2 regions of the Catenuloplanes atrovinosus genome follow, and region 2 is predicted to be linked to the other one. Evidence: riboswitches for the same ligand, from Rfam matches in the RefSeq annotation. Region 2 holds a riboswitch; the other holds the start of a gene.

Region 1 (4,407 bases), 4.0 Mb from region 2:
CCGAAGGAAATCCCTATGGTGACGCTGCATCAGCTGCGCTGCTTCCTCGCGACCGTCGACCACGGGTCGTTCACCGCCGCCGCGGCCGCGCTCGGCTACGCCCAGCCGTCGCTGTCCGAGCAGGTCAGGCTGCTGGAGGCGGGCCTGGACGCGCGGCTGTTCCGGCGCGCCGGGCGAGGGCTGACGCCGACCGAGGCGGCGCTCGCGCTGCTGCCGCACGCCACCGCCGCGCTCGCCGCCGTCGACGCCGGCACCCGCGCGGTCGCCGGGGTCCGCGAGGTGCTGACCGGCACCGTACGGTTCGGCGTGTTCGGCACCGCCCGCCTCTACCTCGGCGCCGGCCTGGTCGCCGACGTGCTGGAACGGCACCCCGGCATCCGGCTGGAACTCGCCGGCCTCAACTCCGCGCAGATCGCCGCCCAGTTGCGCCGCGGCACGCTGGAGGCCGCGGTCATCGCGCTGTCCGCCTCCTCCACGCAAGGGCTCGCGGTCACCCCGGTCATGCGCGACGAACTGGTCTACGTCAGCGCGGACCCGGAGCGGCTCGCCCAGGCCGTCACGCCCGCCCGGCTGGCCACCGCGCCCCTGGTGCTGCCGGACGTCAGCTTCCGCGACGACGACTCCACCCGCCGGATGCTCGCCCGCGACCTCCAGGCGGCCGGCCACCAGCTGACCACGCGCGTCGAGGTCGAGGACCCGGAGACCGCGCTGGAGATCGCCGCCCGCGGCATCGCGGACACCGTGACCTGGCGCGGCGTGCTGCGCGCGCAGGGTGACCGGTTGCCCGACCGTCTCGGCTGGACCCCGCTGCGCCCCAGGCGACACGAAACCTTCGCGATCGCCCACCGCCCCGACACGGTGCTCTCCCCCGCCGTGCGCGCGGTCGCCGACCTGGTCGCGGCGCGGATGCGCGCGCTCGACGTCCAGGTGCGCGGATGACCCCTGGCCGTGACCGTCCGTACCCCGGTAGGTTTTTCGGAATGAGCACGGAGCTGGGCCTGGACTACGCGGGACACCTGAGCGCCCTGCGCGGCGCCGTCGGCCGCCTGGTCGACCTCGTGGCCGACGCCGACCCCGCCACCCCGGTCCCGGCCTGCCCCGGCTGGGACCTCGGCACGCTCTCCGGTCACATCGGCGCCACCCACCGCTGGGCCGAGGCCATGGTCGCCTCCGGCATGCCGCGCCGGCTGCCGTTCGAGGCGTTCGCCGCCGAGGTGCCGCACGACGCCGGCGAGCTCACCGTCTGGTTGCTCATCGGCGCCCAGCGGCTGCTGGCCACGCTCGAGTCGACCGATCCCGACCGCCCGGTCTGGACCTTCGGCCACGACCGCCGTGCCGCCGGCTGGCCCCGCCGCATGCTGCACGAAGCCGTCGTCCACGGCCTCGACGCGGCCGAGGCGCTGCGGCAGCCGTCCCGCGTCGACGCGGCCGTCGCCCGTGACGGCATCGAGGAGTTCCTCGGCGCGATGCTGCACCACCCGACCATCCAGCGCCGCCTGATGCCCGACGGCGGCGAACCGCTCACCGGCACGCTCATCCTCGCCGCCGCCGACACCGGCGAGATCTGGCGCGTCGACCTCGGCGGCGCCACCCCCCGCTGGCGCCGCGTCACCAGCACCGCCGACGGCGACGCGGTCGTTCTCGGCGGAATCGCGGAGCTCTACCTCTACCTGTGGCACCGCATCCCGGCGCCGACCGTCATGGGTTCGCCGGACCTGGTGGCGCAGTGGTCCCGGGCGACCACCCTGTAGAGGCCATTCGATCTGCCCGCTTCCGGCGTGGCCGCGGTCCGCACGCTCCCGCGGGCACCGGTCGTCGCTGGCGCTCCTCCCTGCCATTCCCGCGGGTGGTCACGGTCAAGACCGAACGCGGGTGACGGGATTGGCGTGGCCAGGTGCTCATGGTGCATATTGGGACGCGACAGCGACTGGCGGCACGGGGATGGCAGCGACCATCGGGGAGCTCGTCGTGGGAGTCGACCGCCTGGGCGCCCACGGTTTGCAGGAGTCTCATGTCTGCCCGACTTCTTCCCGGTAAGCCTGTCGCCGACGCCGTCCTGGAGGACGTGACCGCCCGCGTCGCCGCGCTCAAGACCAAGGGCGTCACGCCCGCGCTCGCCACGATCCTGGTCGGCGACGACGACGCCAGCGCCGGATACATCCGGATCAAGCAGAAGCAGGCCGGCGAGCTCGGCTTCGTCTCCCCGCACGCGCACCTGCCCGGCGACGTCACCCAGGCCGAGTTGGAGCGCGTGATCCGCGGCTTCAACGACGACAAGGACGTGCACGGCCTGCTCGTGCAATACCCGATCCCGAAGCACCTCGACTACGACCGGGCACTTCAGGTGATGGACCCGGACATGGACGTCGACGGCCTGCACCCGCTGAACATGGGCCGGCTCGCGCTCGGCCTGCCCGGCCCGCTGCCGTGCACACCCGCCGGCATCGAGGCGCTGCTCGCGCACTACGACATCCCCGTGTCCGGCCGTGAGGTGGTCATCCTCGGCCGGGGCGCCACACTCGGCCGCCCGCTCGCGATGCTGCTGGCCCAGAAACGCCCCACCGCGAACGCCGCCGTGACCGTGGTCCACACCGGCGTGCCGGACTGGGCCCGGTACACGCAGCGCGCCGACATCCTGATCGCCGCGGCCGGCGTACCCGGGATCATCCAGCCCGAGCACGTCAAGCCCGGCGCGGTCGTCATCGGCGGCGGCGTCCGCTACGAGGGCCGCCGCATCCTCCCCGACGTGGACGAGACCTGCGCCGACGTCGCCGGCGCGATCACCCCACGGGTCGGCGGCGTCGGCCCCACCACGGTCGCGATGCTCTTCCGCAACGCGGTAGCGGCGGCGGAACGCGCCACGGCCTGAAACGCCACGATCATGTGCCGGGCGCACACGCCGTACCCCGGCACATGATCGTCCGTCCCGCCGCCGCCCGCCCGCCGGTGCGGTCGCGGGTGGTGACCCGCTTCCAGCGCAACATGCCCGCCCGCCCGTCGTGCGGTCGCGCCTGGTGAACGCTCGCAGCGCACACCACGAGGACATGATCGTCCCGCCCGCCCGCCCGCCTGCCTGCCGGTGGGGCGTGGTGACCCGCTCTCAGCGCAACACGCCCGCCCGCCCGTCGTGCGGTCGCGCCTGGTGAACGCTCGCAGCGCACACCACGAGGACATGATCGTCCCGCCTGCCCGCCGGCCGGTGCGGTGGCGGGTGGTGACCCGCTTCCAGCACAACATGATCGTCTGGCCCGCTCGCCCGCCGGTGCGGTCGCAGGTGGTGACCGGTCGCAGCGCACACCACGGGGAGCGGCGTCAACCGCCGCACACCGGGGAAATCGCGCGATCGCTCCGGCCCGCAGCAGCATGATCGCGGGCGTGATCCGCTCGCCCGGCGCACCCCCGGCGCAGCGCTGACCGGCATACATCGGCGGAACCGCGTTGGCCGGAGGCGGTCGGCGGCAGCCGAATCGCGGTCCTGGTTCTCCGTCCGGCGTGCACGGCCGGGTGGCGCTGACGGGTGATGCCGGCCGGCACGCACATCGCGAATCCGGCTCGCCCGCGGACATCGCCGTGCCCACCCCGGCGGGAATCGTCATTGTGACCGGTAGCGTCGGCGTCATGCTGCACTACGACACCACGCAGGAGGACGGGGAGCCGATCGTCGCGCTGTCCGGTGGCGCCGCACGGCACCCGGAGTACCTCGGTGACCTCGCGGGTATCGGCGCGAACGGGTTCCGGCTGGTGATCCCGCATCTGCGCGGGATCGGGCTATCGTCCGGCCTGGAGCCGGCATCGTTCTGGGAACAGGCGGCGGACCTGGAGGAACTGCGGCTCGCGCTCGGCCGCGAGCGGCTGATCATCGCCGGGCACTCCGCCGGCACCCGCCTGGCGATCGCCTACGCGGCACAGTATCCGCAGCGTGTCGCCGCGCTGGTGCTGATCACGCCGCCGTCGACCTGGCTGGTCCCGGTACCGTCCGATGCCGACACGCTGATCGCGCCCCGCCGCGGCGACCCGGCCGTCGATGACGCGCTCGCGCTGTGGGCCGGCGGTCCACCCGCACCCACCGGTGACGACGCGGCCGACGACGTGACCCTCAACGCGTGGTTCCGCGGTGCCGCACCGGTCACGTACGCGCGGTGGGGAGCGACGGAACAGGCCCACGCGCTGGTCGGCGACGTCAGCGCGCGAGCGGCCCGCGCCTACTTCGCCGAGACCCCGCCGGACCTGCCCGCCCGCCTCGCCGCGGTCACCGCGCCAGTGCTGGTCGTGGCCGGCGCGGTCGACTACGCGGTCGGGCTGGCCCCGGTGCAGGCCGTCGCGGGCCTGTTCCCACACGGACGAACGGTCACGATCCCGGACTGCGGCCACTATCCGTGGGTGGAACGCCCGGACGAGTTCCGCACC
Region 2 (4,407 bases):
CACCAGCCCAGCTGCGTCACCCCCGAGCAGGCCAAGTATCAGCACACCTTCGACGGTCCGAAGGGCACCGCCAGCATCAAGCTGCTCAACGGCCCGCTCTGCGCGGAGCAGGCGTTCGCGCTGGTCTCCTACACGGCGCCGTCGGCCACGTTCGCCACGCCGCAGCACGTGCTGGACAGCTCGGTGAAGAAGTTCGTGCCGGCCACGGCGGGGCAGCTCAGCGTCAACAAGCTGGAGTTCAAGGTCGAGGTCCCGGAGTGCTTCACCCAGGTGGACTTCGTCTTCGGCGCGGACATCATCAACCCGCTGACCGACGGCAGTGACCGCTACAACAGCCGCAAGGTCGGCGAGAGCAGCGCGCCCGGCAACCGCTCCACGCCGAAGCCGGGTCAGCCGCAGCACGCCTGGTACAACGGCGGCTCCGGCACCTGCAAGGCCGAGCCCGCCGTCGAGCCGCTGCCGGACTGCACGGGCAACGTCGCGCTCAAGCTGATCAACCGCAGCACGCACAGCGAGACGTTCACGATCACCGCCGACGGTGGCTTCAGCAAGACCGAGACGCTGAAGGCCCGCCAGGAGCCCGCCACCGTCACCGTGCCGGCCGCGAACGCCAAGAACATCGTGGTCAGCTCGCGTGGCAAGGAGCTCTACCGCGGCGCCTGGAGCACCCCGGAGGACTGCCAGGTTCCCGAGGTCGGCACCCCGGAGGCCACCGTGGCCCAGACCTGCGAGGGCCTGAGCTTCACGGTCAAGAACCCGGAGAACGGCAAGGAGTTCACCGTCACCTTCACGCCGAGCACGGGCCAGCCGCAGACCATCACGGTGAAGCCGGGTCAGACCGCGCCGCCGGTGATGTTCCCGGGCTCCGAGGGGCTGACCGTCAAGGTCGATGGCGACCTGGACGCGCTGAAGGGCGAGGTCGCCTGGACCAAGCCGGCGGACTGCGGCGTCACCACCCCGCCGACCGGCACGCCGTCGCCGTCCCCGACCACCCCGGTGCCGACCGGCACGCCGGAGACGCCGGCCAGCCCGGGGCCGTCGACCACGCCGGTCGCGTTCACGCCGGGTGACGGCGAGCCGGAGCTGCCGCTGACCGGCGCGGCCGTCGGCTCGATCACCGCGGGCGCGATCGTGCTGCTCGCGGCCGGTGCCGGCCTGTTCCTGATGGCGCGTCGCCGGAAGCTGAAGTTCCAGGCCTGATCGCCGTAACGCACCCGGAGGGCGCGCCGACCGCTGCGGTCGGCGCGCCCTTTCGTCTCAGGCGGGCTGGGTGGCCGTGCCGGTGAACGCGCCGCCGGCCGACACCCGGACCGAGGCCTCCGTGCCGTCCGGCAGGCGCAGCGTGCCCTCGCCGGAGGGGAGCAGCAGGTCGGCGATCTCGCCGTCGCTGAGGTCGAGCGTGCCGGTCCAGGTGACGACGCCGGTGCCGGCGTCCCGGCGGGTACGGATGCTGGTGTGCTTGACGGTCTGCGCGGTGCCGTCGGAGGCGAACAGCGTGGCGCTGCCGAGGTAGGTGCCCATGGATCGAACCTACGCTAGGCCACCACCAGCGTGATGTCGTCACCCACCGTCACCACGTCGCCCTTGAAGAGCTGCCGTCCGCGCCGGTCCTCGGGCTCGCCGTTGACCGTGACGTCCTCGGAGCCGAGCAGGTACTTCACGTCCGAACCCGCCTCGATCACGTCTGCGAGCTTGAGGAACTGGCCCAGGCGGATCATGTCGGTGTTGATGGTGACCTCACGCATGAATTCATCATCGAGCCTGGCCGCGATCCGCGGGGCAGCGGGTATGCTCCGAGGCGGACCGTGACTGGCGCTGTCAGATGGATCAACCATCGGGGAGCGGTCCCGCCCACACCGGGCGTCTGCCGCGCGCCTGGGCCTCTTCCACCTGTGATAGGGAGGTCCAATGTCCGAGTTGAACGCCGAGTCGACCGCCTTCCGTGCCGCGCTCGAGGTCATCCGTTCCGTCGAGCCGCGAGTCGCCGACGCCATCGCGTCCGAGCTGACCGACCAGCGCGAGTCGCTCAAGCTGATCGCCAGTGAGAACTATGCGTCCCCGGCCGTGCTGCTGGCCATGGGCAACTGGTTCTCCGACAAGTACGCCGAGGGCACCATCGGGCGCCGTTTCTACGCCGGCTGCCAGAACGTCGACACCGTCGAGTCCGTCGCCGCGGAGCACGCCAAGGCCCTGTTCGGCGCGCCGCACGCGTACGTGCAGCCGCACTCCGGCATCGACGCGAACCTGGTGGCGTACTGGGCGATCCTGGCCGACCGGGTCGAGCAGCCGTACCTGGCGAAGCTCAAGAAGACGCAGGTCAACAGCCTGACCGACGCCGAGTGGGCCGAGCTGCGCGCCGCGTTCGGCAACCAGCGCATGCTAGGCATGTCGCTCGACGCCGGCGGCCACCTCACCCACGGCTTCCGGCCGAACATCTCCGGCAAGATGTTCGACCAGCGCTCCTACGGCGTCGACCCGGCCACCGGCCAGATCGACTACGACGGCCTGCGCGAGATCGCCCGCGACTTCAAGCCGGCCGTGATCGTGGGCGGCTACTCCGCGTACCCCCGGAAGGTGAACTTCCGCGTCATGCGGGAGATCGCGGACGAGGTCGGCGCCACCTTCATGGTCGACATGGCGCACTTCGCCGGCCTCGTCGCCGGCAAGGTCTTCACCGGCGACTTCGACCCGATCCCGCACGCGCACATCGTCACCACCACCACGCACAAGAGCCTGCGCGGCCCGCGCGGCGGCATGGTGCTCTGCCAGCCCGAGCTGGCCGAGCAGGTCGACCGCGGCTGCCCGATGGTGCTCGGCGGCCCGCTCGCGCACGTCATGGGCGCCAAGGCCGTCGCGCTCGCCGAGGCCCGCCGCCCCGAGTTCGCCGACTACGCGCAGCGCATCGTCGCCAACAGCCAGGCGCTCGCCGAGGGCCTGCTCCGGCGCGGCGCCACCGTGGTCTCCGGCGGCACCGACAACCACCTGGTGCTGATCGACGTCGACAAGTACGGCCTCACCGGCCGCCAGGCCGAGCAGGCGCTGCTCAACTCCGGCATCGTCACCAACCGCAACAGCATCCCGCAGGACCCGAACGGCGCCTGGTACACCTCCGGCATCCGCGTCGGCACCCCAGCCCTCACCACCCGCGGTCTCGGTACGGCGGAGATGGACCAGATCGCCGACCTGATGCACACGGTCCTGTCCCAGACCACGCCGGACCCCGACTCCAAGGCCAGGTTCCACCTCGACCCGGCCGTCGCCGACCGCGTGTCCAAGCAGGCCACCGAGCTGCTCGCACCGTTCCCGCTCTACGGCGCGGTCTCGCTGTAAGCCCACCCGGAAGGCCCGCTCCCGCGTACCGGTGAGCGGGCCTTTCGCTTGCCCATCACCATCAGAATTCCTTTCTGCCCGCTCCCGGCGTGGTCGCGGTCCGCAAGCTCGGAGCGGGCACCGGTCGGCCGTGGCCGGCCTCCCTGCCGGATCCGCGGGTGCGCAAACCCGGTGCCGGTCCGGTCAGGCGTGGCAGAGAATCTCGCCGTGGAGGACGGTGAACCAGCCGTCGGGGGAGTCGGACCAGCGGCGCCAGCCGGCGGCGAGGCGCTGGAGGTCGGCGGGGGTGACGGTGCCGGCGGCGAGGAGCTGGCGGGCCATCGCGGACTCGACGATCCGGTCCGCCCACATGCCGCCCCACCAGCGGCGGTCCTCGTCGGTGGCGTAGCACCAGACGCCGGCGCCGGGGGTGATGGTGGTGAAGCCGGCGGCGCGCGCCCAGGAGAGCAGGCGGCGGCCGGCGTCGGGCTCGCCGCCGTTGGCGCGGGCGGTGGCGCGGTAGAGCGCCAGCCACTCGTCCAGTTCGGGGACGGCGGGGAACCAGGCGAACCGGTCGTAGTCGCTGTCCCGGGCGGCGACCACGCCGCCGGGGCGGCAGACGCGCCGCATCTCGGCGAGCGCGCGGACCGGGTCGGCCACGTGCTGGAGCACCTGGTGGGCGTGGACCACGTCGAACGCGTCGTCCGGGAAGGGGAGGTCGTGCACGTCCGCGACCGCGAAGTCGACCGTGGTCACCCCGCGCGCCGCGGCCTCGGTGCGGGAGAGCGCGAGCGCGTCCTCGGTGAGTTCGATGGCGGTGACCCGGCCGGGCGCGACCAGCGCGGCGAGGTCCATGGTGATGGTGCCGGGGCCGGCGCCGACGTCCAGCAGCGACTGGCCGGCGCGCAGGTGCGGCAGCAGGTAGGCGGCCGAGTTGTCCGCGGTGCGCCAGCGATGTGAGCGCAGCACCGATTCGTGATGACCGTGCGTGTATACGGCTGACATACCCCGACGATAGGCCCCGCTTCTCGTATTGCGGGAAGCATCTCCCAGATAATAAGATCGAATGATGCGCATCCTGTTCTCGTTCGTGGGCGG

Evidence for each region. A riboswitch is a leader RNA that binds a small molecule or an ion and turns the genes downstream of it on or off. The one in region 2 is predicted to bind ZMP and ZTP.
Region 1: it holds a riboswitch for ZMP and ZTP, as region 2 does, so the genes downstream of both, J2S41_RS13770 (bifunctional 5,10-methylenetetrahydrofolate dehydrogenase/5,10-methenyltetrahydrofolate cyclohydrolase) here and J2S41_RS31710 (glycine hydroxymethyltransferase) in region 2, are expected to answer to the same signal.

The regions. Positions count from the first base shown of each region.
Region 1 is NZ_JAVDYB010000001.1:3,069,263-3,073,669, forward strand. It holds gene J2S41_RS13760 (LysR family transcriptional regulator) at 16-939, shown strand; gene J2S41_RS13765 (maleylpyruvate isomerase family mycothiol-dependent enzyme) at 981-1,751, shown strand; ZMP/ZTP riboswitch at 1,915-1,996, shown strand; gene J2S41_RS13770 (bifunctional 5,10-methylenetetrahydrofolate dehydrogenase/5,10-methenyltetrahydrofolate cyclohydrolase) at 2,012-2,869, shown strand; gene J2S41_RS13775 (alpha/beta fold hydrolase) at 3,619-4,407, shown strand, end outside.
Region 2 is NZ_JAVDYB010000001.1:7,115,866-7,120,272, reverse strand. It holds gene J2S41_RS31725 (LPXTG cell wall anchor domain-containing protein) at 1-1,200, shown strand, start outside; gene J2S41_RS31720 (hypothetical protein) at 1,258-1,521, opposite strand; gene J2S41_RS31715 (RNA-binding S4 domain-containing protein) at 1,536-1,745, opposite strand; ZMP/ZTP riboswitch at 1,796-1,888, shown strand; gene J2S41_RS31710 (glycine hydroxymethyltransferase) at 1,909-3,330, shown strand; gene J2S41_RS31705 (methyltransferase domain-containing protein) at 3,514-4,314, opposite strand; gene J2S41_RS31700 (glycosyltransferase) at 4,379-4,407, shown strand, end outside.